DNA from 3 places in the Exiguobacterium sp. MMG028 genome. Region 3 is predicted to be linked to each of the others. Evidence: riboswitches for the same ligand, from Rfam matches in the RefSeq annotation. Region 3 holds a riboswitch; each other region holds the start of a gene.
The links. Region 3 has a riboswitch for S-adenosylmethionine ahead of PJK55_RS03110 (aminotransferase class I/II-fold pyridoxal phosphate-dependent enzyme). Riboswitches for the same ligand answer to the same signal wherever they lie in the genome.
Positions count from the first base shown of each region.

Region 1: linked by a shared signal. The riboswitch ahead of mtnK (S-methyl-5-thioribose kinase) and the one ahead of PJK55_RS03110 (aminotransferase class I/II-fold pyridoxal phosphate-dependent enzyme) in region 3 are both predicted to bind S-adenosylmethionine.
Region 2: linked by a shared signal. The riboswitch ahead of metK (methionine adenosyltransferase) and the one ahead of PJK55_RS03110 (aminotransferase class I/II-fold pyridoxal phosphate-dependent enzyme) in region 3 are both predicted to bind S-adenosylmethionine.

Region 1 is NZ_JAQJIN010000002.1:517,523-527,562, reverse strand. It holds gene pta (phosphate acetyltransferase) at 1-142, shown strand, start outside; gene PJK55_RS09875 (rhodanese-like domain-containing protein) at 247-546, shown strand; gene PJK55_RS09870 (hypothetical protein) at 543-710, shown strand; gene folE2 (GTP cyclohydrolase FolE2) at 751-1,662, opposite strand; gene PJK55_RS09860 (TerC family protein) at 1,918-2,748, shown strand; gene PJK55_RS09855 (PadR family transcriptional regulator) at 2,854-3,420, shown strand; gene PJK55_RS09850 (DUF4188 domain-containing protein) at 3,392-3,874, shown strand; gene PJK55_RS09845 (cupin domain-containing protein) at 3,893-4,426, opposite strand; gene PJK55_RS09840 (methylthioribulose 1-phosphate dehydratase) at 4,440-5,057, opposite strand; gene PJK55_RS09835 (2-hydroxy-3-keto-5-methylthiopentenyl-1-phosphate phosphatase) at 5,054-5,704, opposite strand; gene PJK55_RS09830 (2,3-diketo-5-methylthiopentyl-1-phosphate enolase) at 5,701-6,855, opposite strand; SAM riboswitch class I at 6,926-7,027, opposite strand; SAM riboswitch class I at 7,233-7,335, shown strand; gene mtnK (S-methyl-5-thioribose kinase) at 7,418-8,569, shown strand; gene mtnA (S-methyl-5-thioribose-1-phosphate isomerase) at 8,566-9,600, shown strand; gene PJK55_RS09815 (sugar ABC transporter substrate-binding protein) at 9,593-10,040, shown strand, end outside.
Region 2 is NZ_JAQJIN010000001.1:148,336-158,375, reverse strand. It holds gene PJK55_RS00920 (MDR family MFS transporter) at 1-725, opposite strand, end outside; gene PJK55_RS00915 (TIGR01212 family radical SAM protein) at 905-1,879, shown strand; gene PJK55_RS00910 (class I SAM-dependent methyltransferase) at 1,833-2,405, shown strand; gene PJK55_RS00905 (alpha/beta hydrolase) at 2,436-3,149, opposite strand; gene PJK55_RS00900 (GNAT family N-acetyltransferase) at 3,238-3,708, opposite strand; gene PJK55_RS00895 (hypothetical protein) at 3,873-4,394, shown strand; gene metK (methionine adenosyltransferase) at 4,438-5,646, opposite strand; SAM riboswitch class I at 5,779-5,898, opposite strand; gene pckA (phosphoenolpyruvate carboxykinase (ATP)) at 6,221-7,792, shown strand; gene PJK55_RS00880 (alpha/beta hydrolase family protein) at 7,815-8,579, opposite strand; gene ytkD (RNA deprotection pyrophosphohydrolase) at 8,560-9,033, opposite strand; gene PJK55_RS00870 (glucose-6-phosphate isomerase) at 9,133-10,040, opposite strand, start outside.
Region 3 is NZ_JAQJIN010000001.1:569,685-579,724, reverse strand. It holds gene PJK55_RS03115 (iron-containing alcohol dehydrogenase) at 1-271, opposite strand, end outside; gene PJK55_RS03110 (aminotransferase class I/II-fold pyridoxal phosphate-dependent enzyme) at 268-1,443, opposite strand; SAM riboswitch class I at 1,522-1,621, opposite strand; gene PJK55_RS03105 (AI-2E family transporter) at 1,780-2,880, shown strand; gene PJK55_RS03100 (MDR family MFS transporter) at 3,150-4,394, shown strand; gene PJK55_RS03095 (peptide MFS transporter) at 4,540-6,033, shown strand; gene PJK55_RS03090 (glutamine synthetase family protein) at 6,076-7,371, opposite strand; gene PJK55_RS03085 (SDR family oxidoreductase) at 7,561-8,598, shown strand; gene PJK55_RS03080 (general stress protein) at 8,630-8,950, opposite strand; gene PJK55_RS03075 (hypothetical protein) at 9,039-9,257, opposite strand; gene PJK55_RS03070 (GTP pyrophosphokinase) at 9,342-10,040, shown strand, end outside.

The DNA of each region.
Region 1 (10,040 bases), on a different contig from region 3:
TGGATTCGAAGCGATCGGCCCGATCCTTCAAGGTCTCAACAAACCAGTGAACGACTTATCACGTGGCTGTAACGAAGAGGACGTCTACAAATTGACGCTCATCACAGCAGCACAAGCAATCGACGAGCGCAACGAAGCGTAAGTTGAGAGCATCCTTCTTCATAGAAGGGTGCTTTTTTTATGTTTTTTTGAACGGTAGCTGAGGTAAACTAGAAGAGGAATCTATTATCGAAAGGGGAGCTATGTATGCAAAGCATTCATGCAACGGAATTACGAGAAAAGTTAGAGAACGGGGAGTCCCTCCATATCATCGATGTGCGCGAACAAGATGAATATGATGCAGGGCATATCCCGAACGTACCGCTCTATCCACTATTTGAATTCCCACATGTGACAGAAAAGTTGGCACAAGACAATGTGTATCACGTCATCTGTCGCTCAGGTGGACGCAGTCAAACAGCATGTGATTACTTAGAGTCACAAGGCTACAAAGTCGTCAACGTCGACGGCGGGATGCTTGCTTGGGATGGCGACATCGAAGCGTGATGCTAGAAAATCCTTGGGTCGTCGTACCCCTTCTCATCGCGCTTTACCTTACTGTCTATGCGGTGATGAAGCGATTTGACTGGGAGAAGTGGCGACTCGTCTGGGCAGTATGGGTGATGCTCATCATCATCTTATTGACGATTGAACTCGTGACAAGTCTATAAAAAATGCGGAACCTTCTTAAAAAAAGAGGTTCCGCATTTTTTATGCGTCTTGGCGCTTATCGAATGTGATTGATGCGATGGCATCGTGTTGGTGAATCGATTCTTCGTTACGGCATTCGACGAAGAAGTTCACGACTTGCTTCATCTCGTACAAGTCAGCCGCGATCAAGCGGACCATGTCCTCGACGAAACGTGGGTTTTCGTACGCGATTTCAGTCGCACGCTTTTCATCCGGGCGTTTGAGGACCGGGTGGAGTGGTGCTGAGGCGTTCGACTCCGCTGCATCGAGAAGTGCTGAACGCCAGTCGAATCCATCCATTGACGTTTCATCAAGACCTGCTTCGATCGTGATGTATCCACGTTGGTTATGGGCGCTGTACTCACTGATTTCTTTTGAACATGGGCAAAGCGTTGTGACGTTGATGACGAGACCGACCGTCACGTTTGCGACGCCCGTTTCGAGGTTGTACGTCACACGGTGCATAACGTCTGCGTTCATCAAACCGCTAAGGCCAGTTGCAGGTGCTTTACGCGTGAAGAACCATGGGTAACGGATTGTCAATTGTCCTTCCGTTTGTTCCATGCGCTCCGCAAGCTCTTGTGCGAACTCGATCAACGAGCGGTTTGACACCGTCCATCCTTGTTGATGGTACGCGTCGAGTTGTTCCGTCAAACGGGACATGTTGATCCCTTTACGGTCTTGAACGAGCGATGTCGTCAATTCGAATGTAGCGACCGTTGATTGTACCCCTTCTGGCGTCTCGACGTTCACAGGGTGCTTCACATTTGAGATGCCTACACTGTCGAGGGCGAATAAGAAGTTTTTCGGTGTATTTTGTAAATCGACCATTTGTTCTTTCTCGGTCGGCTTTGTTCCTTTAATCGGTGGGACCGACCCGAACAATTTATGTCGTTCTGCTTTAGTAGGTAAAGCGACATGGCTTGTAGACATAATCGGATTCTCCTTTTTTTAGAGCGGTTCAAAGGACCACTCGTTCTTGTTAGGATTTTATCACGAAATGATGGCTGAACGGGTATGATTTTGCTCTCATAACATGTTTTGAATATGCAATCACAAAAAAATCCTTCAGATATTGAAGAAAGAGGATTGATTTACTTTGTGAACGGGAATAAAATGGTCCTGTGAACTTAAAAAATAGATCACTATTAAATATGAAGGAATTGAAAGACAAAAGGAGATGTTTTTATGGATTGGCAGTTAGTCCTGCAGTATGCCTGGATCGTCGTCGTACTCGTCGGTTTGGAAGGCTTGTTATCTGCAGACAACGCGCTCGTCTTGGCTGTCATGGTCAAACACTTGCCGCGTACAGAGCAGAAGAAGGCATTGTTCTACGGACTCTTAGGGGCGTTCGTCTTCCGATTTATCGCATTGTTCTTAATCTCGTTCTTGATTAACGTCTGGCAAGTTCAGGCGCTCGGTGCACTTTACTTGATCGGGATGAGTGCGCGACATCTGTATATGACCTATAAGGCGAGAAAGATGGAACCGATACAGGATTTGGCGGCCGAGGCGAAAGAAGAGACGGCTGTCACAGAAAAGCCGGTATCGAAAAAAGAGTTCTGGTGGACGGTCGCGAAAGTCGAATTTGCAGACATCGCCTTTGCGGTCGATTCGATTTTGGCAGCGGTCGCACTTGCGGTCAGCTTGCCACCGCTCGGTCTTGGTGAAATCGGCGGAATTGACTCTGGTCAGTTTTTCGTTGTCTTGACAGGTGGACTTATCGGGGTCGTCTTGATGCGATTTGCGGCACGCATTTTCGTAAAATTGCTTCATGAGCGTCCATCACTTGAAACGGCCGCCTTCATCATCGTCGGTTGGGTCGGGGTCAAGTTGACGGTTCTTGTACTGGAACACCCAGGCTTCAAAGAATTGATTGCTGGTACGCCGTTCGAATTCATGGGACTTCCAGACGGATTTGTCCACTCGACGGCTTGGACGATCTTCTTCTGGTCGGTCATGGTCGGGATTGCGACATGGGGCTGGTTCTCGTCGAAACCGACAGCAAAACAAGCATAATGTCCGAAAGCGTATCTTCTCACGGGAAGTACGCTTTTTTTGTTTTCATTTCTACGGTGCGGGAATATATCAAATAGATACTATCTTTTAGATAGGAGGGGTTGAATGCCTCGTGAGAATATGACACGATACGCTGTTTTAGGGCTATTGACGACGGAGTGTCGAACAGGATATGACATGAAACAGATGATTGACCGTAGCCTCAACCATTTTTGGAAAATTAGTTTCGGTCAAGTGTATCCGATGCTTCGGACGTTAGAAGCAGAAGGATTGATTGATCAGGTGGAAGATAATGACCGGAAGGCATACGAGCTGACGTCAAGCGGTCATGACGAGTTAAGGCAATGGATTGCAGAAGAGCCGGATACGTTACCAGTTCAACGGAATGAGCTCTTGCTAAAGTTGTTCTTCGCTCGACATGAGACGATGGAGCAAACGCTAAGCAAAATTACACATCATGAACGATTGCTACGGGAACGACTGGAGACGTATGAAGCCATCGAGACGATGATTCAATCGAGCGACTCGCATTCACCTGACGCTGTTTATTGGCTGTTGACACTCGATTATGGAAAACGCCAAACGAATGCATTGATTGAATGGTGTGAAGCAGCTGTGTTAACCCTCAAAGGAGGAGAAAATGATGGCGCGCAAAATAGCCGTCCCGAATGAAGAAGTGGTTGTATTTGTCATTGGTTTGCGAGTGAATCGTTTGCGATCGATTCGAAAATGGTGGCCGGTCTTTAATGCTATGCCGGCCATGCTGAAAGAACTATATACACAAAAGGAACTTGGCTTTCTGTCACATGACCTGACGATTGGCTGGCGTTCAGTCACGTTGATTCAATATTGGCGGTCAACAGATGAATTACTTGACTATGCCCACGGAAAAACGCATCTTGAAGCATGGAAATCATTCAATCAAAAGGCAAGAGCAACGGATGTCGTTGGTATTTTTCATGAAACATACGCGGTGAGTAATTATGAGACGATGTATGTCAATCTGCCAGATCGTGGTCTCGGTAAAGCGCTTGGTGTGATGGATGTGGGTAAAGGGAGAAATTCGGCAAAAGAGCGATTGGATGAACGGTCTTTACACGAGCCAAAGCAACGGACAGATGCATGACGCACCTGTCCGTTTTTATTATGCCTGCACATTCTCTTTTTCGTAAATCGGCACCCAGCCCTCGGTCGTCACGAAAATACGAACGGCGACGACTTGGCGGTCTTCTTGTAATGTGAAGTAATGACGTGTATTGACCGGAACCGAGATGAGGTCACCCGGATTGAGCTCGATATTGAAGTATCCGCGTTCTGCATCGTCAATCGCAAAGATGCCGTGACCACTGACGATGAAACGAACCTCGTCGTCCGTATGATGATGTTCTTTTTGGAAATTGACGAGCAGTTCGTCTAAGTTCGGTGTCGCATCGGACAAGGAGATGACGTCAGCCGTTTGGTAACCACGTCGCGTCGATACGTCTTGAATCTCGTCTTGGAACGTCGATAAAATGACGGCTTTGTCTTCGTCTGTTAGTTGATAGTTCTCTTGAAGGGAAGCCGGTAATTTCGCGATGTCCCATGCTTCGTAAAGGATGCCTCGTGATTCTAAAAAGTCACGTACCTCTTGTTGATCACTGACACGTTCTTCGGTTTGTTGAAAATAAATCGTTGCCATGTTGAATTCCTCCTTATGAATGGACGCCTAGGGCGCGTAATTTTAATGAATAGCTAAACAAAAATTCATATGCCTCTAAATAACGTTTTGCTGCAGCGGGCGTCTCTCCCCAAACGGTGATCCCGTGATTCCGGATGAGAACGGCTCCGGAATCGCTTGTGACATGTGGGGCAAATGCACGGGCGAGTGTCGGGATATCCGCATGATTCTCGATGATCGGGATTCGGACACTGGCCGTTTCCTCCCAATAGCCGAGTGCCTTGATGATTTCTTGGCCCGTGAACGTGACTTGTCCTTTCGCCGCGTAAAGCTCTGAGATGACGTTATTGTCGACGGTATGCACGTGAAGAGAACAGGTTGCGTTCGTGTTGTGAAAGATTTCGACGTGTAGCAACGTCTCCGCGGAGGGTTTGCCTGACTGTTCTCCAATCAATTGACCGGTCGCATCGACGAGGACGAAATCTTCATTGGTGCGCTTACGTTTATCACGACCACTTGCTGTCACAAGGAACGTCAACGGGTCGTCCGATACGCGGATGGCCAGATTGCCGCTCGTCCCAGGGAACCAGTCCCGTGCGGCAAGCTCGTCTTTAATGTCGGCAAGTTCTACCCATCGTTCTTGTACGGTCATACGTTCACTCCTTTCATGTGAGCTGAAATGTCATAGAATGTCTCGAACGGAACATAGTGGATTCCTTCCGCCTCGCATAGCGAAATCAGTTGACCGCGCGCATACACGACGTCGGCACGTTTGGCGATTTCAAAATCGGTGACAGAGTCCCCAATGACAATCAACGTATCGGCAGGTGAGACGATCTGTCGGGCAATCGTCGGCTTGCAACATCCGCAATCATTCGAACAATGAACATCGCATGAATGAGGCCATGTGACGCGCGCGGTCTCTCCTGAAAAATCAACGTGATTGCAGTAGATGTGTTCCGGTGCGACATGACCTTCTAGAATCGGATGGACGAAAAAGTCCATGCCCCCACTGACGACATCAAATCGAAAACCGTGCGACTTCATCTCTTGCAAAAACGCGATGAACCCTGGTCGAAGTGTGATAGTCGACTGCAGAAAGTCGCGGTATAAAGCTTCCTGATGACTCGGGAGTAAGTTAAACATTTGACCGACGCCTTCTCGAATGGAGAGCGTTTGGTTCAAAACACCATCTTTGAGTTCGACCCATTCAGGTGGGGCGAAGCGTCGCATCAACGCGATGATGTTATCTTCTTCCGTGATGGTCCCGTCGAAGTCACAGATGACGTGCGTACTCATCGCGCACCCCAGGCATCTAACGCGGTCGATAATGCATCAGTCTCGCTCGTCTTACCGATTGCCTGATCGATTGCTTGGCGGAATGCCCTCGCACCGGCAGCCGCACCGTCTGGATGCCCATGAATCCCGCCGCCGGCATTGATGACGACATCCGTTCCGAAGTCACGAATCAAATCCGGGACGAGTCCTGGGTGAATCCCGGCAGAGGGGACCGTCAGAATCGGTTTCGTCCAATGGGATTCCGTCGCATATGTTTGAATCTGTTCTGCTTCGTCTTTCGGTGTCGACAGTGAACCATATGGTGACGGGAAGAGCGTCAAGTCTGCCCCGGCGAGTCGAATCAGTTTCCCGAAGAGTAGGGAATGACGAATCGATCCGGTCAACGCTCCTGCAAAAGCGGGATGTGCCAAAATCGGGACGTGAATCTCAGGGTCTTTGGCGAGCTCTCTTAATGCGTCGAGCCCGTACGTATACACGTTGAACAACAGTGCGGTCGCGCCTGCCTCAATCAAACGTTTTGCCTGGTCGCGTAAGGTGAAAACCGGTCCGCTCAACGTGACGGCGTATAGAACGGAACGACCCGTCAATTCTTTATGCTCTAGAATGATCGATGCTCCAATCCGAGCCCGTTCGAGCGATGGGGTGAGCGGATTGTCATATAAAATCTCATCGTCTTTCACGAGATCGATGCCACCTGTAAACTGGTCACGAAGTTGTGTCGCTAAAAAATCAAGGTCACGCCCGATGACGCCTTTAAAGATGCTCATGGCGAGCGGTCGGTCGTGTACTCGAAGGATGTCGCGGACACCTTCAACGCCGAATGCGGCACCAGGAAAGTCCGATGCGAGCTCGTCCGGGAGCGATAGGTCGACAAGTTGGACGCTCGGGTCGAGCGACAGTTTTCCAAATGTCGTCGTCAGAATGGACGAAAAGTCCGGCGTCACATTATGTAGCGGGTAACGAATCGAGAAACGACTCGTCGTTTCCTGTTGGGAGGTATCGATGACCTCACCTCGGAACGCCTGTAGTTGATGCTGTTCGAGATGGTTCAATTCGGTCCATGTCCCGACGGTCAGCTCATGTGCGATTTTCTCAGCCACGTGCTCGACGTGATCGGTATGTTTGATTTCATAAGTAGCGATGATTCCCATAAGTTCCTCCTTTCAGGTCAAACAAAAAATGACCTCATGCCAAGGCAAGAGGTCATTCGAAAACAATGAACTCTTATCTCTCAGCGATAGCTGCAAGAATTAGCACCGTGCCATTTCTGGTCGGTTGCTGCGACATCATCGGGCTTGTCCCTCCGTCTGCTCTTGATAAGAATAGTTGTGAAGTTGTGAAATTTAATTGAATTTTTACATAGAATCGCTCACTCGTCAATTCCTTTTTTTGAGAAAAAAAGTTTGAAAATAATGTTTCTATATATGCGTGTCAAAAATAGGGAGTCGACCGAAAATAGAGGATTGACAACTAGCGTGCCTAGTCCGTAATATTCGTCTCAACACGTCAAACACAATTACATCATTTACTCTTATCGCGAGTTGGCAGAGGGAATTGGCCCTAAGACGCCGCAGCAACCGACCATTTGGCACGGTGCTACATCCACCAGACATATGTCTGAAAGATGAGAGGAACAACCAATTTGGGTGTGCCTCTTTCTCGCGGAGAAAGGGGCTTTTTTCATGCATAGATTCAAGAAAGGGGAAAATCATCATGGCTTATGAGGCGTTTACAGAACAAAGTGTCGTCGAACACGTTCGACAGTTGGGGTTACTAGAAGAGGGGATTGCAGAATGTGAGGAGATCGGGGATGGGAATTTGAATCTCGTCTTTCGCATTCGTCAAGGAGAAACGTCGTTGATCGTGAAACAGGCGTTGCCGTATGCAAAAGTCGTCGGAGAGAGCTGGCCGCTCACGCTTGACCGTTCGTGGATCGAACAACTGGCACTTCGTGAATTTTCAAAAGTCGTACCACGATTCGTACCAGATGTACTCGGTAGCGACCGTGAACTCGCCTATACGATTTTAGAAGATTTGTCAGCGTTTGAAATCGTCCGGACGGGTTTCCTAAAAGGAGAGAGCTATCCGAATTTAGCGCGTCACGTCGGTACATTCCTTGGGGAAACGTTGTTTGCGACGTCTGACTATGCGAACGGACCGCTCGCCAAGAAACAAATCGAAAAAGAGTATTACAATCCAGAGCTATGCGATATCACAGAAAAACTGATCTTCACTGATCCGTATCGTGATGCAGAATCGAATCAAATCGAAACGGCTCTTCGTTTAGACGTGGAGCAGCTGTGGTCAGACCTCGCCTTGAAAATTGAAGTGACGAAATTGAAGGTCGGGTTCGTGACCAAACATGAAGCGTTGCTACATGGGGATTTACATACAGGAAGCATTTTTGCGACCCGTCAGGAAACGAAAATCATCGATCCTGAGTTTGCGTTTTACGGCCCATTCGGTTTTGACATCGGTCAAATCATTGCCCATTTGGTGTTCTCGACGTATGCACATCCATTGAAGCGGTTCGAACGCTTCACAGAAGTGCTCACTGTCTGGGAGACGTTCGAAAAAACGTTCCGTACCCGCTTCACCCAGGCGGTCGAGCCGTTCAACACAGTAGGATTCGTGGACGAACTGTTGCCATCGATTTTGAGTGATGCGATTGGCTACGCGGGCTGCGAATTGATTCGTCGGACGGTCGGTCTAGCGGGCGTCGCTGACTTGGAAACATTGCCAGACGACCTTCGGATCGAACGGAAACGTCATGCCCTAGAACTTGGCACGCGTCTCATCAAACAGCGTCATCAGATTCAATCCATCGATCAGCTGATCCCGGTCCTATCGGAGGTGCGGGTATGAGTGTGCAAAGTATTCATTTCGATGCCGACACCGAGGTGTTGACGATTTTAGATCAGACGCTGTTGCCGCAAGAAGAGCGCTATATTGAAGTGTTGACGCTCGAACAGGCCGAACAGGCAATCAAGTCGCTTCAAGTTCGGGGAGCGCCGGCCATCGCTTACTTTGGGGCGTTCGTCCTTGCGAAAGAGGCATCACGTCTCCAGGACAATTTATATTTTCACCGCCAATTGGACCAGGTCGGCCAACGGTTGATTGCGACAAGACCAACAGCGGTCAACTTACAGCATATCATCGAATCACTCCTTCGACTGAATGTGGGGGAAGACTTTGAGCAGATCGCAAAAGCCATCAAAGTGCGTGCGATTGAAATCTATGAACAAGACGTGGCCACGTATCGCACGATTGGTGAACATGCGTTGACTGTGTTACCTGCTGGTGGGAACGTGTTGACGATTTGTAACGCCGGTGCCATTGCGACGTCACGATACGGTACCGCGCTTGCTCCGTTCTATGTCGGAAAAGAACGAGGCATCCCGTTTCGTGTATTCGCGTCGGAAACTCGTCCACTGCTTCAAGGGGCACGGTTGACGGTATGGGAGCTCGACCGGGCAGACATCGACGTCACATTAATCACGGACAACATGGCCGCATGGACGATTCAGACGAAACAAATCGATGCCATCATCGTCGGGGCGGACCGTATCACCCGTACAGGTCATACGGCCAACAAGATCGGGACACTCCAACTCGCGATTTTGGCGAAGCATTACGGCATTCCGTTTTATGTGGCAGCCCCGCATTCGACGTTTGATTTGGAAGCAGACGACACGATTCAAATCGAAGAACGGGACGCGCATGAAGTGACTCATATCGGGGGACATCCGACGGCACTCGTCGGCATCACCGTCTTCAATCCGGCGTTTGATGTGACCCCACCAGAACTCATCACCGGTCTGATCACGGAGACAGGTGTGCTCGAACCGACCGAGTCGGTCATTGTACAACACGTAGGAGGAAACGCATATGTCTAAAAAAATCATTTTCTTCCTGTTGACCGTCATCCTGGCTCTTGTCGGATGCACGAACGAACAGGCGCAACCGAAAACGACCGCGACAACAAATAAAACGGAGACAAAAACAGTCAGCGTATCGAATGAGACCCTTCCAAAAAACCTAGAAGTCGCCCTCGTCATGCAGATGTCGATTGGGACGTTCTCTTCCCAATATATCGAAGGGGTGACCGAGCAAGTCGAAGCGTTCGGTGGCAACGTGAAAGTGTATAACGCCGATAATGATTTATCGAAGATGGCGAGTTATGTCGATACGGCGACAACACAAGGGGTCGATGTGATCTTAATTGACCACGGGCGTGCCGATGCCTTGAAAGAGCCCGTTCAACGGGCGCTCGACAAGGGCATCAAAGTCGTCGCATTCGATAACGATTTAACGAATGAAGGGGTGACAGTCATCG
Region 2 (10,040 bases), 420 kb from region 3:
ACACCAAGGTCTTTCGAATGAACGGCGATCGTCCCTTGCCACTGAACGTAAACGAACCAAAGCACGGCGTAACCGACGGCGACATACCACATCGACTTCATCGTCGCGCTCGAGAGCGTCGTGGCTGCTGCCTCTAGTTGCGACTGAACGACCGGACGTGCCGGGTTTTTCAAGTAACGAAGTCCAAATAAGAGGACCACGACAAATAAGACTGACAAGAAGAAGTTCGCATAAAAGATCCACTCGATGTTCAAGCGCGCGATTTGACCACTCATGGCCGTACCGAGTGCGACACCTACGTTTTGCGCAACATAAATCGCGTTAAACGAACGGCGTCCACCTTCTGGCCAGATGAGTCCCGCAAACGCGTAAACGGTCGGAAAGACGAGTCCACCTGAGAACCCAATCATACCGAGCCACACCAAATAGCCGAAGAACGTGGCGTGGAACAGTAAAAATCCGAGTGAGCTCGCAAGCAACAAACCGACAGAAATCATGAGCGTCATCTTTCCACCGATTCGGTCGAATAATGTCCCTCCGATGTAGTTTCCGACGATTGCGAGTGCGGAGTTCACAAGAAGTGCCACCCCAGCAAGTGTCATCGACTCACCTAAAAAATCATGAATATACAGTGTGTTAAATGGCCATAAAAAAGACGCCGCCGTTGTATTGAGCGCCATCGCAATGACTAGAATCCATACCGAAATTGGCATTTTATTGTTCACACCAAGTCCTCCTTTCATTCCTCTTTCACATCAAAAAAAATCGGCACAAATGGCCGAATCGACAAGATTTCCTTATCAAACCTAAACGAATGCCAAAGAAGTGTCAAGAAAAATTACTTATTATGAAGTTTTGTCATTTTTCATTTGTGATAGCATGAGCAAGGAAGGAGAGATGTTGAATGAATCCATTTGGTCAAAACCGATATCATACGTTGAACGAGGCGTATCGCCGAGAATATGGAGGAAAGGTGTTCAAAGTCCCGCTCGATGGCGGATTCACCTGTCCGAACCGTGACGGGCGCGTCTCAAAGGGAGGATGTACGTTCTGTTCAGACGACGGAAGTGGTGACTTTGCAGGAAATGCTTGCGACCCGATTCCCGTTCAGTTTGCCGAAGTGAAAGCCCGTCTTCACCGAAAGTGGAAGAACGCCAACTACATCGCTTATTTTCAAGCATTCAGTAATACGTACGCGCCGGTCGAACGATTACGTGAGTTGTATGAACCTGCACTCCGAGAGGAAGGCGTCGTCGGTCTCTCGATTGCGACACGTCCGGACTGCTTGCCAGAGGACGTCGTCGCCTATTTAGCAGAATTAAATGAACGGACGTCGCTTTGGGTGGAGCTCGGCCTTCAGACCATCCATGACACGACGGCGAAAAAAATCAATCGCGGACATGACTACGAGACATTTTTGAGCGGTCTTGCAAAACTTCGGCGCCACAACATCCGTGTCTGTGTTCATATCATCAACGGTTTACCCGGTGAGACACTAGAGATGATGCTCGACACAGCCCGAGAAGTTGCTAAAATGGACATACAAGGAGTCAAGATCCATTTACTTCACGTCTTGAAACATACACCGCTCGCCCGTCAATACGAAAAAGGCCTACTCGAATTGATGGAGGAAGATGACTATGTCTCTCTCGTCTGTGATCAGCTCGAATGTATACCTCCCGAGGTCATCGTTCATCGTTTGACCGGGGACGGCCCACCTGACTTATTGATTGGTCCGTTATGGAGTCGTCACAAGATGCAGGTGTTAAACAAGATCCGTGCAGAATTGGAACGACGAGATTCTTTCCAAGGAAAAAAGAAGGATGAGATGTATGGGATTAATGAGAGTACTACCGTTTGCAAAACAATTACTACATGACCACCTTGAAGAAGGTCATGTCGCCATCGACATGACCGCCGGAAACGGACACGATACGCTGTTTTTGGCGAATGCAGTGGGCGAAACGGGTCATGTGTATGCATTTGATATCCAGTCAGAAGCGGTCGCGTCCACACGCGCACGTATACAGGAAGCCGGTCTCGATGAACGGGTATCCGTCATTCATGACAGTCACGACACGGTTCAAGCGGTCGTCGCGAACGAGACGCGCCCCATCTCCGCTGCCGTCTTCAATTTAGGTTATTTACCAGGAAGCGATAAATCAATCACGACTCACGGGAATACGACGATTGCCGCGTTATCTCAATTATTAGAGATCATGACCGTCGGCGGCGTCATCGTCATCGTCATTTATCACGGGCATGAGAGCGGAAAAGTCGAACGGGATGAAGTGCTTCATTACGTGGAGTCGCTCGATCAAAAACAGGCCGGCGTCCTCCGCTACGGTTTCATCAACCAAATCAATCATCCCCCATTCATCGTGGCGATTGAAAAACGCGCATAAGAAAAGGCGGCTCATTCGAGTCGCCTTCTGTCATTCTTGAATCAATTCATAAAATGTCATCAATGTCTCCGCAAACTTGGTGTTCAAACGTTCATATCCAAAATGCGGGAATCCTTCCAACCGACGGATGTACACTTGATCCCCACCAATCTTTCGGCAGACGTTTAACGTCAACTTCACGTCCGCAAATTGATCATCCGGTGCATAGAAACAAGCAAGTGGAAGTCGTGGTAAGTGCTTCTTCTCTTCTTGATGTTCCACGATTTCTTCTTCAATCTCTCGATATTGCGCATACGTGATCTCACCGAAGCGTGACGATTCCTCGCCTCCCCCGGTGAATGTCATCATCCCGAGCGGCAAGTCTGGGCGGAACCGGTCGACAGCACTTGCGACGACTTGTTTCAATCCTCCGATTTGACGAGTGGCATGCCAATCAAATAAAGGAGAGATATACGTCAAACTTCCAAGCGGCACATCGTACTCTTGCAAGAGTCGGTTCGTGAAAAGTGCCCCTAGACTGAATGCCACGACATGGATTGGTAGTTTGTATTCCCCTGCCTCACGCAACGCTCGCTTGATGAGCTGTTTATGGTCATCTGCCGTCAATCCGACCGATTGGTCACGGACGACAATTACTTCGTACTCGTCTTGGAGTCGGCGAATAAAGTTCTCACTAATCCGTGACGTGAACTGTAGCGGGTACACGATGACGATGACCCCTTTTCGTGCTTCTTCATATGTCATGCTGCCGTCACCTCATTTATAGACTATGTGTATTGTATCAAAAAAACATCAGCCGCAACTGATGTTTGAAGAAAATCCGTCTGGAGGCTTAGCTCGGATGATATCGTAAATGAATGAGTTCCATCGGTTGGTCGTATACCTCTTCTTGGATCCGATTCACTTCTTTAAACGATTGATGCAAAAGGAAGGCAATCGCTTGGTCATTTGAATTTTCAACGTACACTTCCATCGGTTGTTCTTTTTTCGATTGGAGATAGTTTAAAAAGGCTGCCCCATACCCGTTCCGGTGATAATCAGGATGAAGATAAAGACGAAGCATCTCCCACATGTCACCGCGATCGATGGCATGACAAAATCCGATGACATCTTCTTCGAACTCGCCGACGATAAAGTATTGCTCTCGTGCTTCTTCACTCGAACTGATCGCTCGCACAATCTCTTCTTGTCGATAAGCGCGCTCCATCGCTTTCAAACGATTCAAATCATCCTCTGAAATCGTCGCAAGTGCAATCGTTCGAATTAATGCTGCATCTTCTGGAACTGCTTCCCTCATGTTCATGACAGCTTCCCCCTTTTGGCCAATCTATTTGTATCATTCCCTATCGTCACGTTTTTATCCTGCCATTCGTTTCTTTTTCGTGACGATTCATAAGAAAACGTTATGTCCGCAATCGACTAGGGTATAACACTATCAATGCCAATCACATGAAGGAGTGGAACAACATGGAACCAAAATTAGAGCATGACCCGAAAGTCGAACAAACAGAGAATCCAAATCGTCAATTCGACCAAATGGATGCAGGGGGTCCAAAAATCAGCGTTGTGACCGGGATGTTACTCGGTGCCCTCGTCGGTGGTCTCCTCGCCTTACTTAGCTCCTCGAATCGGGAGCAGACGAAACAATCGCTTACGAATGCAAAATCTTCGGTCGGAGGCATCGTGAACGAAGTCAAACAAGATCCAGCCGGGAAAGCATCTCAAGTCATTGAACAAGTAAAGACCGCTTCCGGCAAGATTCAGGAAGTCTCAACAGACGTCCAAAACGTATATGAAAAAGTGGTCGGAGAAGTCGATACGGTCAAAGAAGACGTCAATAAAATCGTCGAGACGGCTCAAGAAGCCAAATCAGATTTACAAGACATCGGTGAAAAAGTCGTCGAAGCGAAGGATACCGCGCTTGGACAAGAAAACACTTCAACTGATTCGTCATCGAATGACAATAAACAGACACCTCCAACGACTTGAACCTAAAAAAACGACCTTTCCGCGGAAAGGTCGTTTTTGTTGATTACGCGAAACGCTTCGCGCCTTCTTCAAGAACTGCTGCTTTATCTGTTTGCTCCCATGGGAGTTCGATATCTGTACGACCGAAGTGACCGTAAGCTGCTGTTTGCTTGTAGATTGGACGGCGAAGGTCAAGCATCTTGATGATGCCTGCTGGACGGAGGTCGAAGTTCTCACGAACGAGTTCAACGAGCTCTGTTTCGCTCAATTTACCAGTGCCGAACGTATCGACAGCGATTGATACTGGATGTGCTACCCCAATCGCGTAAGCGAGTTGAACTTCTGCTTTATCCGCAAGCCCTGCTGCAACGATGTTTTTCGCTACATAACGAGCTGCGTATGCTGCTGAACGGTCAACTTTTGTAGGATCTTTACCAGAGAATGCGCCACCGCCGTGACGTGCGTATCCACCGTACGTATCGACGATGATTTTACGTCCTGTAAGACCTGCATCTCCTTGTGGTCCACCGATTACGAAGCGACCAGTCGGGTTGATGAAGTATTTTGTTTCAGCATCGATGAGTTCAGCCGGGATGACTGCTTCGATGACATACTTTTTCAAGTCTTCTTGAATTTGCTCGAGCGTGATCTCTTCTGCGTGTTGTGTCGAGATAACGATTGTATCGATGCGAACAGGGTTGTTGTCCTCATCGTACTCAACCGTTACTTGAGTCTTACCATCCGGACGGAGGTATTCAAGCGTACCGTTCTTACGAACTTCAGCAAGACGACGTGACAATTTGTGAGCCAACGAGATCGGGAGCGGCATGAGTTCAGGTGTCTCGTTTGTCGCGTATCCGAACATGAGACCTTGGTCCCCAGCACCGATTGCATCGAGTTCCTCTTCAGTCATCTGACCTTCACGTGCTTCGAGAGCTTGGTCAACACCTTGCGCGATGTCTACTGATTGCTCGTCAATCGACGTCAAGACTGCACATGTTTCTGCATCGAAACCATATTTCGCACGTGTGTATCCGATTTCACGAATTGTTTCACGGACAACTTTCGGGATATCCACGTAAGTTGACGTTGTGATTTCACCAGCTACGAGTACAAGACCCGTTGTGACAGACGTTTCTGCCGCAACACGGGCATTCGGGTCTTCCGCTAAAATGGCATCCAAAATCGAGTCAGAGATCTGATCACAAATTTTATCTGGATGTCCTTCAGTAACCGACTCTGAAGTAAAAAGTCGACGGTTCAATTTTGACATTCAAAAAACCTCCTATAATAAGGGTGATATGTGGACGGTACTCGTTCCCCTTACGCGTTGCTTTGGGACGGTAATGAAAAAAACCTCCCCCGATGACATACATGGGGAAAGGTTGAATCGTTCTTCCTTACCCTCTTATCGTTCGAAGCTAATGGCTTCGCTTCAGGATAGCACCTTTTCCGCACAAGACTTCATGTCGGACGGTTGCTGGGCTTCGTAGGGCCTTGTTCCCTCCACCGCTCAGAATAAGAGTATCCGTTACGAAAACCATCATATAAATGACGCTCGATTATGTCAAGGGAATCGGACGAATTCGTTAAAGTTTTCACTGACTTGCAAAACATTTCTGTTTGTGAATCGTCAAACATTTTTTTAATTCGTTTCTGTTTTTTAACACCTTGTGATAAGAGAATGTGATAAACTGTCTTTGTAAGAAAGCGCTTACTTAGAGAGAAGAAACGCTTGTATTTAATTAGTGTGTCACATATAATTAAAAATGTCATACTGATTAATCGTAATCGCGGAAGTATGCGGATTTCATCCACATCTATTTAGGGGAAAGGTGGGATTCAGGATGGCGACAACGCTCCTGAAAATCGAAGAATTAATTAATGGTGCCGACATGAAACGGAACTTGACGGTTCCAGAACTGGTGGAAGAAGCCATCCAAAATGGTGAAGGTGTACTGACAAAAGACGGGGCTTTATCTGTCAGCACGGGTGCTTTTACCGGACGGTCACCGAAAGACAAATTCGTCGTACAAGATGAAGTCAGCAACAACCTTGTCGATTGGGGAAAAGTGAACCAACCGATCGCGGAAGAGAAGTTTTCAGCACTTCTCGACAAAGTACTCAACCATTTAGAAAAGAAAGACAAACTTTATTACCTCGAAGCGTCTGCTGGTGCCGATGAGCACTATACGTTACCGGTCCGTGCCATCACGGAATATGCATGGCATAGTCTGTTCGCAAAACAGCTATTTTTACGTGAATGGCCAACGAAAGGTGCGTTCGATCCGTTCACTGTGATCTATGCACCGAGTTATAAAGCAGATCCTGCAGTGGATGGCACCAACTCAGAGACGTTCATTCTCGTTTCATTCGCCAAGCGCACAATTCTGATCGGGGGAACAGAATACGGTGGCGAAATTAAAAAATCAATCTTCTCCGTCATGAACTTCTTGTTACCTGAGCAAAACGTCTTATCGATGCACTGTTCGGCAAACGTCAACGATGCAAACGAAACGGCACTCTTCTTCGGATTGTCGGGAACTGGGAAGACGACTCTTTCAGCTGACCCACAGCGCCACTTAATCGGAGACGATGAGCATGGATGGTCACCGGATGGGGTTTTCAACATTGAAGGCGGTTGCTACGCGAAGACGATCAACCTGTCGCGTGAGAACGAACCACAAATCTATGATGCAATCCGTTTCGGTTCATTGATTGAAAACGTCGTATTGAATGAAGATCGTACGCCGGACTACAAGAACATCTCCTTGACTGAAAATACGCGTGCGGCATATCCAATCGAATTCATCGACAACGCGATGCTCCCATCACGTGCCGGTCATCCAAATACGATCGTCTTCTTGACGGCCGATGCGTATGGTGTCTTGCCACCGATCAGCAAACTGACGAAAGAACAGGCGATGTATCACTTCTTGTCTGGTTATACGTCTAAGCTTGCTGGTACAGAGCGTGGTGTCACAGAACCACAAGCAACGTTCTCGACTTGCTTCGGTTCACCGTTCCTTCCGCTCGCCCCTGAGCGTTATGCGGATATGCTCGGTAAATTGATTGAAGAACACGATGTGGATGTCTACCTCGTCAACACGGGATGGACAGGTGGAGCATACGGCGAAGGTTCACGTATGAAACTCGCCTATACGCGTGCGATGGTCAATGCCGCCGTCAACGGCCAGCTCAGTGATGTGGAGACGATGAAACATGACATTTTCAATGTCGAGATTCCTGTAGCCATCGATGGTGTACCGAGCGACGTGCTCAATCCGCGAGATACGTGGAGCGATCCAGCTCGTTATGATGTAGAGGCAAAAGCACTCGCCATGAAATTTAAAGAAAACTTCAATCGCTTCACGAAAGCAAGTGAGTCCGTCATCGCAGCCGGACCACTCGTCATCTAACGTAAAAACACTGACTCGATTTTTAACGAGTCAGTGTTTTTTCTTGTCGCAACATCCAGTCCATGGCTTGTTCGGTCGTCTCCCATTTATCCCAAAACGGAAGCTGGTGACCAAACGGAAGCACCCAAAACTCTGCTTGCTCTCCTATTTTCTCTGCAACAGCTGTCGCATGACGTAAGCGAACCTGTTCATCGTCCGTACCATGGATGAGAAGCGTCGGGGCATCCCATTCCTTATAAAGTGGAGAACGATCGACATACGCAGATTCTGCGGATTCGGGGTCCCCACCCGTCATCCGACGTAACATCTTCCGCATCGAACGCTGTTCTTCATACGTCCACTCGAGGTTTGTCACGCCAGCCCATGATGTAACCGTCGTGACCGGTCGTTCAGAAGCGAGGGAGAGGGCCATCATGCCTCCTCTTGAAAAGCCGAGAACGTGGACCGGTCGCCCGCTCATGTGGACACGATCGAATAGCGAGAGCACATCCTCTAAGTCTTCTCCACCGAAGTCCTCTTTTCCAGTCCCGCCGTGATTGCCACGATAGACCGGGGCGACGACGTGAAAGCCCCGCGATGCAAATTGCATGAGACGTGGTAAACGGACATCGCCGATTCGGGCCGTTCCTCCTCGTAAGTACATCAACACTTGGCCGTTTGAACGTTTCGGCTCAATCGAATACGCCACGACCTCTTCCCCATCTGTCGTCGTGTACCATCCTCGCGTTACCCGGTAACCCGCATAAGGTGGCAACACATCGATTCGGTCAAACCAGTTTTTGATCATAGAGAACCCTCATCGTTTCCGGTAGGACACGGTCTTTCATCATGAAGCTGTAGCGTGGATTGCGCAATAAGTTATCCGGCAAGGCATCGATCAGGACAGCCCCATCTGTCTCGTCAATGGCAGGATGATCCTCGAATCGCTCAATCTCCGCATAATAAATGTTTTTGATGACCGTATCACCTCTACCTAACACACGGTACTGTCCCAAATAGCGCAACGTTTTGACGACTCCACCGGTCTCTTCGTACACTTCCCGGATAGCGGCATCGTCCTCGTGTTCTCCTGGCTCGACTTTCCCTCCTGGAAACTCGAGTCCGCGCTGTTTATGCTTCGTCAATACCCACTTGTCTTCATATCGGGCGACGACCCAGACGTGGAGCGGCGTGTCTGAGAACGGATAATGGGTGAAGCTTAACTCGACTTGATTATGATAGTAATCCTTGAATGTCTTCATAGTCCATCCCTTTCTTTCCCCTGTCTACTCTCACTTTACCTTGTCTTCACCCAGTTTCAAACAAAAAAATCGGTCCGACGCGCGGACCGATTCGTTTTCTTATTGATTCAAACGTTTTTCGAGCTCTGCTTTTTGTTCTTCATACCCTGGTTTACCGAGTAACGCGAACATGTTCGCTTTGTAAGCTTCGACGCCTGGCTGGTTGAACGGGTTTACTCCGAGGATGTATCCGCTCATCGCACATGCTTTTTCGAAGAAGTAGAACAAGTAGCCGAGGTGATACGGTGTCATCTCTGGCAATTCGACGACCAAGTTCGGTACATCGCCGTCAGTGTGTGCGAGAAGTGTTCCTTCTGTCGCTTTGTCGTTCACGAACTGAATCGTTTCGCCTGCGAGGAAGTTCAAACCGTCCAAATCTTGAGCGTCTTCTGGGACGTTCATCGAGTGACGGACTTCTTTCACACGAATGACCGTCTCGAACAAGTCACGACGACCTTCTTGGATGTATTGCCCCATCGAGTGGAGATCCGTCGAGAAGTCGACAGCCGCTGGGAAGATCCCTTTGTTGTCTTTTCCTTCTGACTCACCGTAAAGTTGTTTCCACCATTCTGACACGTAGTGAAGAGCTGGCTCATAGTTAACGAGCATCTCAATCGATTTGCCTTTCGCGTAAAGGGCGTTACGTACGACTGCATACTGATACGCTTCGTTTTCAGCCAATTCTGGTGAGCTGTAAGCGTTTTGCGCGTCACGTGCACCTTCCATCAATGCATCGATATCAATTCCTGCAGCGGCAATCGGAAGAAGTCCGACTGGTGTGAGGACAGAGAAACGTCCACCGACATCATCTGGAATCACGAACGTCTCGTATCCTTCTGCGTCCGCAAGTGTCTTGAGTGCACCACGGGCACGGTCTGTCGTTGCATAGATCCGCTCACGCGCTCCATCTTGACCGTACTTGTCTTCCATGAACTGCTTGAGGACACGGAATGCAATCGCAGGTTCTG
Region 3 (10,040 bases):
CGACTCGTTTTGCTGTATCAATCAATTTGCCGCCACCAACGGCAATCCATACGTCGGGTCGATAGGCATTCAAACGATTTACTTCTTCGTCTGAACATTCCCCGTTGAATCGCACGCTCGGAAGATTTGCTAGACGAGGAGATACGCGAACCGCTTCACCGTATCCGTTCGATCCTCTCAAAACGAGTGCCTCTCGATTCCCGATCACCGTATGAAGGTCCTCGAGCGCATCATTTGAATGGTCATATTCGAGCACGGCCTGACGTATCACAAGTGTACCTCCTCATAGGCTGCAAACAGTCTCTCAATCCGTTCTACCGCTTCATCGATCTTCTGTTCAGACGATACGAGACCGAAACGGATATGGTGCTCTCCCTCTGTTCCGAAGAAGTAGCCTGGTGTGACGGCGACTCCCGCCTCGTGGAGTAACTTTGTCGAGAACGATTTTGCATCCCCCTCAGGTACTTTCGCCCATACAAAGAACGAACCCTTCGGTGCCTCAATCTCCCACCCCGCCCGGCGTAACCCATTAATCAATCGGTTTCGTCTTGTTTCGTAAAGTGAGGCTAGGTCATCACGTAAGTCACGCGGGGATTCTAACGCCACGATTGCTGCCTCTTGAATGGCTGAGAAGACAGACACGTGGACGTGATCTTGATACGTGTTGATGGCTTCGATGATATCGGAGTTCCCAACAGCAAAGGCGACCCGCCATCCTGACATATTGAACGCCTTCGACATCGTGTATACTTCAATCCCAATTTCTTTCGCACCATCTGCCTGAAGAAAGCTCGGGGGAACATAACCGTCGAACCCGATGCTTCCATAAGCGAAATCGTGGACGACCATCACATCATGCTTCTTCGCAAACGCGACGGTCTCTTCAAAGAATGCCGGCGTCGCGACAGCCCCAGTCGGATTGCTCGGGTAGTTCAAATACATGAGCTTTGCGTGTGCCGGATCGAGTGTTGAATAGTCCGGAAGAAAGCCATGTTCCTCTTTTAACGTCAAGTCGATGATTTCCGCACCAGCCAGACGCGCCCCCGAGATGTAATCCGGGTAACCCGGGTTCGGGAGCAAAATCCCGTCACCCGGTTCGAGAAGGCATTGTGGGAGTGTGATCAAGCCTGATTTGCTACCAATCAAGATCGCGACTTCTCGTTCCGGGTCGAGTTCGACACCATATTCACGAGAGTAAAATGATGCGACCGCTTCTTTCAAGCGGGTCTGTCCACGAAATGGACCGTATTGGTGTGTCGCCGGGTCCGTGATGGCACGTTCGAGCGCCTCACAGATTGGAGCGGGAGTCGGTAAGTCGGGCGTCCCTTGCCCGAGCCGGATAACGGTCTTTCCACTAGCCTCTACCGCCGCGACCTCTTCTGCTAATCCGACGAAGTGTTGGGTTGGTAAAGATTTTAATAATTGTGAACGTCTGTCTGCCATGATTCTTCCTCCTGATACGAAAAAACACCCCTTTCTGAGGAAAGGGGTGCTCAATACAGACGTATGTAGTCAACCACCTTCCCATCTCTCAAGGTCACCTTGCTGGAATTAGCACAGTATTTTGCAATCTGTTGCTGAAGCTTCATCGGGCCAGTCCCTCCGCTTCTCTTGATAGAAAGTGTTATTCGCTATGTAATTTTAGTATGTCCCTAAGTTAACCAGACATTTCCAACGGTGTCAAACATTTTTTTCAAGGTGAACATCTATTGAATCCTTTTCAAAAAACATTCATAGTAAAAGGGTAGAAAAATTATATTTGTATGAGGGGATAGAGCATTGGAGCTTAATCGTCAACTTATTTGGAAACTCAGTGTGATCGGTCTGATTTTACTCGTCTTATGGCGGGTCATCAGTGAACCGGATACCATCTCACGTGTTTTGCAGTACACGTTTCAGTTACTGACCCCAATCATCATGGGGATTGCCATCGCTTTGTTACTCAACACCGTACTCTCTTATATTGAAGAACGGTTCCATTTGAAGCGATATCAAGGTCTGCTCATCGTCTACATCACGTTTATCGGGATTTTAGCGATCTCGGTCGTCACGTTGTTTCCGCGGATCTACTCGAGTCTTTCATCACTCATCGAGGAGTTACCCGCCTATATCCGTCAAATCGATGCGTTCTTAGGTGATGTAAACAATTACTTGAAAGACTATAACGCGACGATCGCCCAAGCGCTTGATTTTGCACGCTTCGAGGATCGTTATTCCGGATGGGTCGAGACGGCCGTCCTCTCGTCTGTCGGTTATGTCTCTAGTTTTACAATGACATTGATCAACTTCTTGATCGGGATTGTCATCTCGATTTATCTCTTGAAAGACAAGGAAGTCTTCGCTCGTATGTTCAAGCGTCTTCTCTATGCGCTTTTACCCGTCGGTACTGCGAAGACGACAATTGATATCTTTCAGGAGATGGATTACATTTTTAAACGATACATCATCGGTAAATCACTCGATTGTCTGATCATCGGTGTTCTCGCTGTCATCGGACTCTTAATCATCGGTGCTCCATATGCATTACTGCTTGGTGTCATCGTCGGCGTCCTCAACTTCATCCCGTATGTCGGTCCACTACTTGGGATGATTCCTGCGTTTATCATCACTTACTTCTATGACCCGTTCACCGCCGTATTGGTGCTCTTGTTCATCTTCTTGTTGCAACAATTCGATGGATTGTGGCTCGGACCGAAGATTTTGGGTGACAGCGTCGGAATTACGCCGTTTTGGGTCATCACGTCCATCATTATCGGGGGCAGCCTGTTCGGTCTCGTCGGCATGTTTGTGAGTGTTCCGATCACGGCGATGATTCAAGTCGTCTTGTCTAGACTGATTGATTATCGTTTAAACCGAAAAAATTTAAATGAATTAATCTAAATCCTCCCAATAATTTGTTGACACATTGATGAAATGTGTCATACAGTTTAAGAGAAGAACAACAATTAACAGAAAGGAGAGGTTCTCATGTCAGTAGTATCTTCGAAACCATTCATTCAAGTTCATACTGATTGGCAGGCACCTCTTCGATTGAAACAGATCTAAGACGCCTGCCTAACTAGGCATGCATAAACAACATGGGACGTCGTATGCCTTCATGCATATGACGTCCCTTTTGTGTCTAAAATTAAATAAAGCAGGTGACCTGTATGTTTCAATCACTCAAGCAACTCGACCGCAACATTTGGATACGTTTCTTAGGAGAGACAATCACGGGAATCATGATGTTCATGATTGCCCCATTCTTAGTCCTTTATTATAGTGACCAGTTAGACAGCTATCTTCAAGTCGGAATCATCATGGCGACGGGACCAATCATGGCGCTCCTCGGCTCGATGATTGGGGGAAGGTTTGCTGATATATACGGACGAAAACCAATCATGATGATTGCTATCGTTGGTGACGCGCTCGCCCTCATCGGTTTTGCGTTCGCCGATTCGTTTTGGCCATTGCTCTTACTCAATGCCATGCTCGGCTTGACTAATTCATTGTTCCACCCTGCAGCCAGTGCAATGGTCGCTGACGTCACGGAACCCGAGCATATGAACGAAGCATTCGGACTCTTACGAATGGGGCATAACATTGGAGCCGCATTCGGACCGCTTCTCGGGAGTGCGGTGCTGTTCATCGATCGGGAGCTGATTTTCTTTGCGGCTGCTTTCATCTTTGGTTTGTATGCCCTCGTGCTTGGGGCATTTATTCACGAATCATTGCCGGATTTAAAGGAAGACGAGACTCCGAGCAATCGGGAAGTGTTGCGCGTTTTCTATAACGACCGCGTGTTTCTTATCTTTATCTTTGCGGGTATATTCATATCAATGGGATTCTCGGTCGTCGAAAGTATGTTGCCGCTCTTTTTGAAGGAGTCGCTCCCGACGTATACGGATCAACAAAACCCATTCCCTTACCTGTTGGCACTTAACGGGATCCTCGTCGTTCTTTTCCAGTTCCCGATTGCATCAAAGCTCGGGAATAAGCCTTTTGGGAAAGTCATGTTTGCTGGAGCTACCGTATTCGGGATTGGGATGATCTTGATTGCGATCGTCCCGAGAGCATTGTACGCTCTCGACGTTCCTTATCTCCCACTCGTCGGAATCTTACTCGCTGTCTACGCGTTTTACACGTTTGGCGAGATGATCATGTCTCCTGTCCAACAGACATTCATCGCCTTGATTGCGCCAGAGAACATGCGCGGTGCCTACAATGGTGCTGCGAGTGTCCAATGGCTGATCGGCGGTGTCACAGCTCCGATTATCGCGAGTGTCTTCTTCGATCATCGTGCCGGACATATCGCACTGATCTTGATTGGTGGCGCGAGTTGTCTGTCAGGCATCATTTACTGGCAACTCGGACGTCATGTTCAAGCGACAGAAGCAAAGCAAAAATCCGCATAATCACTCATTGACCACACTGTCTGTTTTTTAGAAAGTGTGGTCTTTTCATTCTTTTCATCTTTATTAAAATTTGAAATTATCATTCAATTCACTTTACAATCATAATAATCCTTTTTATGATAAAACGGTTAAGGAGGGATCTTTCATGGAAAGGATCGATAAACAGACAATCGTGGACAGTGTTCCACAAAAAGGCTTCTTCGGACAACCGAAAGGGTTGTTCACCCTATTCTTCACGGAGTTTTGGGAACGTTTCTCGTACTATGGCATGCGGGCTATCCTCGTATTCTATATGTACTATGAGGTTTCTGAAGGTGGACTCGGGCTCGACCGTAATGTCGCGCTGTCCATCATGTCCGTCTATGGTGCGCTCGTTTATATGTCAGGGGTCATTGGGGGATGGCTTGCGGACAGAGTATTCGGGACGTCACGTGCGGTCTTCTACGGTGGTGTGTTCATCATGCTCGGACACATCGTCCTCTCGATTCCAGGTAGCGTCGTCTTCTTATTCATCTCAATGGCGTTGATTGTTATTGGTACAGGTCTATTGAAACCGAACGTATCAAGCATTGTCGGAGATATGTATAGTGAAACGGATCGCCGTCGCGACGCTGGATTCAGTATCTTTTACATGGGTATCAACTTAGGCGCATTCATTTCGCCTCTTATCGTTGGACAAGTACAAAAAGATTACGGGTTCCATTGGGGCTTCGCCCTTGCAGCAATCGGGATGTTCGTTGGACTTGTTGTCTTCGTGTTGACACGTAAGACGAACCTCGGGCTTGCTGGTTCGTATGTACCGAACCCGTTGTCTCCAGACGAGAAAAAGAAAACGATTCGAATCGTCAGTCTCGTCACAATCGGGATTGCCATTTTGCTCGCGATCTTAATCCCACTCGGTTGGTTCACAATCAACACGTTCATCTCACTCGTCGGAGTGTTCGGGATTGCGATTCCAACGATTTACTTCATCATCATGTATCGTAGTCCGAAAACGACAGAGGTCGAGCGTTCGCGCATCATCGCCTACATCCCGCTCTTCATCGCCTCAGTCATGTTCTGGGCAATTCAAGAACAAGGGGCAACAATCCTTGCGAGTTATGCCGATACACGGACTGACCTTGAATTCTTCGGATTCACATTGTCACCGGCATGGTTCCAGTCGTTGAACCCGCTCTTCATCATTCTGCTCGCACCGGTCTTTGCTTGGCTGTGGGTTCGCCTTGGTGACCGAGAGCCGAGTATCCCGACGAAATTCGCTTTCGGCATCTTGTTTGCAGGGATTAGCTTCTTGGTCATCCTACTCCCTGCTTACTTCAGCGGTCCGGATGCCCTCGTCAACCCGCTCTGGCTCGTCTTGAGTTACTTTATCGTCGTGTTGGGCGAGTTGAGCTTGTCGCCGGTCGGTTTGTCGGCTACGACTAAACTTGCACCCGCTGCGTTCTCTGCTCAAACGATGTCACTTTGGTTCTTATCGAACGCTGCCGCGCAAGGGATCAATGCCCAGCTCGTCAAGTTCTACTCACCAGAGAATGAGATGCTCTATTTCGGAGTCATCGGCGGTGTCGCCATTATCTTAAGTTTGATTCTGTTCGCACTCGCACCAAAAATCAAAGTATATATGCGCGGAATCCACTAATCATCAAAAACGCCAGCCGATCGAATCGGCTGGCGTCATTTTTTATTTGCGTACTTGAATGAGTGACAAGTAGCGGTCAATCATATTGTGGTTAAAGTAATCATGGAAGTTGTCTTGTTTCAGCGATTGAATCGATTCATGGAATGTCGCAGGAAGTGATGCGATTCCCTGGCTTTCGATTTGTTTCGCTGAATACTCGAACAAGTCGTCTTCATTCGGCTTAGACGGTTCAAGCTTCTGCTCGATTCCTTCTAAACCAGCGTAGATGAGGGCAGCAAGTGCCAAGTATGGGTTTGCACTCGGGTCAGGATTTCGGACCTCTACTCGAGTCGCACTTCCACGAGAAGCCGGGATTCGAATCATCGAACTACGGTTCGATGGACTCCAGCAAATATTGACCGGTGCCTCGAATCCAGGAACGAGACGCTCATATGACTCAGGGAGCGGGTTTGTGAAGATGGCCGTCGCACGGGCATGCTTTAAGATCCCTTCGATGAAATGACGAGCTGTTTGAGAGAGTCCATAATCGGCGTCAGCCTCATCAAACGCATTGTTTGTCGCCTTGCCCGCATCGTCGTTCTTCCATACCGAGATGTTCAAATGCATCCCAGAACCATTCACGTCACGCAAAGGCTTCGGTAAGAACGAGACAGATGCCCCTTTTTCTTTCGCCGCGATTTTGACGATTTCTTTGAAGAACTGAATGTTATCAGCCGTATGGAGCGCATCGTCATATTTGATTCCGATTTCATGTTGTGCCGGAGCGACCTCATGGTGGACCGCCTCGATGTTGAATCCGACATTGCTCAAGCGGTTTGCGATATGCTGACGTACTTCGTAACCTTTGTCTTCTGAACGAGTCGAGAAGTAACCGGCCTCATCATAAAACTCTCCATTTTCATCAAAGATGAAGAATTCAGGCTCTGCGCCGACGAATACCGAGTAGCCATCGCGTGCAGCTCGCTCGAGTGCATCCTTCAACACATTACGTGGGTCGTATTCATATCGCTCACCCTCTGGTGTACAAACATCACAGAAGAACGCCAAAATACTCTCATCACCATCTTGCTCATAACGTGGACGATCTAAATCCGGTCTCAAGAATAAGTCGGAGTTTTTGATGGAAGAGAATCCGTTGATTGAAGAGCCATCAAACATTGTTTTTCCTTCAAAAACCTCTGGCAACAATTTTGCCGAAAGGGTCAAGAGTTTCAAATCACCGAGAACATCTGAAAAGTAGAGATGGATTTGGGTAATATTTTTCTCTTGTACCGTTTTCTCAATTTCTTGTTGCTTCTTTGCTACGTCATCCTTGTCTGTTCCGAATAGATTTGCCATGATTCTTAAAAACCTCACTTCAATGGATTTGACAGGCAAGCTGTCGTTACGCACCTTTCGTACGCTTCTCTATAGTTCATAACCGACTTCGTTTTTTTCTAAACATGAAATTTTGAAAGACGTAAAGTAGCTACATGACGGAAGACTTGATATGATGGATGCAGAATGTCACAGAGAGGGAGAACGCGATTGTATATTTTTATGACTGGTGGAACTGGATTTTTAGGAGGTCGACTCGCCAAAGAGTTGATTGAACGGGGGCATCGGATTTGCATGCTCGCCCGAACACCGGAAAAAGTAAATGCTCAGTTCACGGTGGAAGAAAGAAAATCAATCGATGTGTTGCCTGGCGATTTGACGGCACACGCACTCGGTGCTGATGAACAATTTATCGATTCACATAAAGGAAAAATCGATTTATTCCTACACATGGCAGCACTCGTCAAATTTGATGAAGAGTTACGCGATGAATTGTTTGAAACAAATGTAACGGGGACAAAAGAAGCTCTTCGATTGGCCAAGTTGATTGACGTTCCTCGGTTTTTCCATGTAAGTACCGCCTATACACTCGGGGCAAAAGAAGTCGGCGGCGAGACATTATATGATGTATCCCAATCCTTTTTAAATCCATACGAAGAGAGTAAGGCACATGCCGAACAGGCTGTCTGGCAATCACGGGATGAACTCGACGTATCCATCTTCCGTCCAGCCATCATCGTTGGTGACTCTAAGACCGGAGAAGCGGATTCAAAGTTCACGATGTATGGCTATATGCGTGCACTCGAGCTGTTCAAACGAAAATTGGAGCGCCGCGGTCATGACTTTGAATCAATCCGTTTAATCGGATCGGCGACGGGTACCTCAAATCTTGTACCGGTCGATTATGTCGCGGATGTACTTCTGGCCGCTATCGAGCATGCGAAAGCGGGCACGATTTACAATGTCACAAATGACACGCCACCACGCAATGAGATGATGCTCGACTATATGAAAGAGTCGCTCTCTTTCCCGCATTTGACGATCACGGAGACGCCGTCGTCTACACTCAGCTCTGTCGAACAGTCATTTAACGACATGGTGAAAGTATTCAATCCATATTTGAATCGAAACATTACCTTCCATGACGAAAACACAAAACAATTGTTGAAAGATGCGGGATTCTCTCCACTGCGCCTCGACAAGCAGTCGTTGCGACGTATCGTGAATGCCTATTATCAAACAAAATAATAAAAAAATGGACCGGGCATCCGGTCCATTTTCATTTATCACAGACTAATACGATTTTTCCATCTTTGATTTCACGCTCGAGTGAATCGACCATCTCTTTCGTGAGACCGAGGCTTTCCATCTGTTCCATTCGATCTTCTGAGTTGCTCGTAAATTTCGAGAGCAACGACTCAAACATCCCTTTCTCCGGGATGCGGTACGGTTGGATACCGGCTTCCGCTGCCAGTCGAATCGTCAATTCTTCGTCTTTGGCAAACAAATAGATGTGTTCATTCACACACCCTCCTGAGATCATCTCGTTCACTTCATGGTCTACCGTTGTCATATCATTTACTACCCTTGTCTCTAACATGCCCCATCCTCCTAAACGTTCACAGTCATGGTTTTCACTGTTTTTGTTATTCCCGAAAAATGAGGCAGTAAACCTGAATCGTCCTCGTTTATTCGTGAAACGTCCATTCCTCCACATCGAAGTGTTGAACGATGCCTTCGATGCGACTATGCTCGCCTTCGATTGTACGCTGCCCAACCCCACGTGCGGTCACAACGTATTGCTCCCCATCTTCTCGAATACGAGAGATGCGGTAATCGGCTTGTTGCAATAATCCTGCGATGATTTCCAGTTTTTCTCTTTCGGTTGACCGAAACGTATGCATCATACTCATTCCTCCTCTGTACATATGCTACCATATCGTTTCGTGATGGAGATGATATACTAAAGACAGCGAAAAGGAGTGAGTGACGTGCCTAAACAAGATCTAAATACAATCATGCTTGAATATTTGAATGAAAAAGAAGATTATGAAGCGTTTGCCACAAAACTGAAAGCGCTCCTCAGTGAATTGTTGACGGAAGCCGGAATCCAGTTTCATTCGATTGTCGCCCGAGCGAAAGAGGCGGACAGTCTCTATGCCAAACTGTCCCGTAAACCATACCAATACCGTTCGTTACGTGACGTCCAGGACCTTGCTGGGATTCGGATTGTTACTTACTTCCATGATGATGTACGGACTGTCGCCCAAATATTGGAGGACGAATTCACCATCGACCGCGAACAGTCGATTGATAAATCTACACTCCTTGATTCCAATGAATTCGGTTATTTATCGGTCCACTATGTTGTGGAGCTGAGTGAAAAACGACTTGCTCTCGGGGAGTACCGACGCTTTGCCGAAAAAGAAGCAGAAATTCAGGTCCGCTCGATTCTACAACATGCTTGGGCTGAAATTGAGCATGACCTCGGTTATAAAAACCCGAATGCTGTTCCGCCTGAAATCAAACGTAGTTTTAGCCGTGTTGCCGGGCTTCTCGAGATTGCTGATTCTGAGTTTGTGAACATCCGTAAACAACTACGGACATTCGAACAAGAAACAGTTGAACAAATCCTCGATTCTCCTGAGAAAGTAGCCATTACTCGGGACAATTTAAACTATTATATTGCA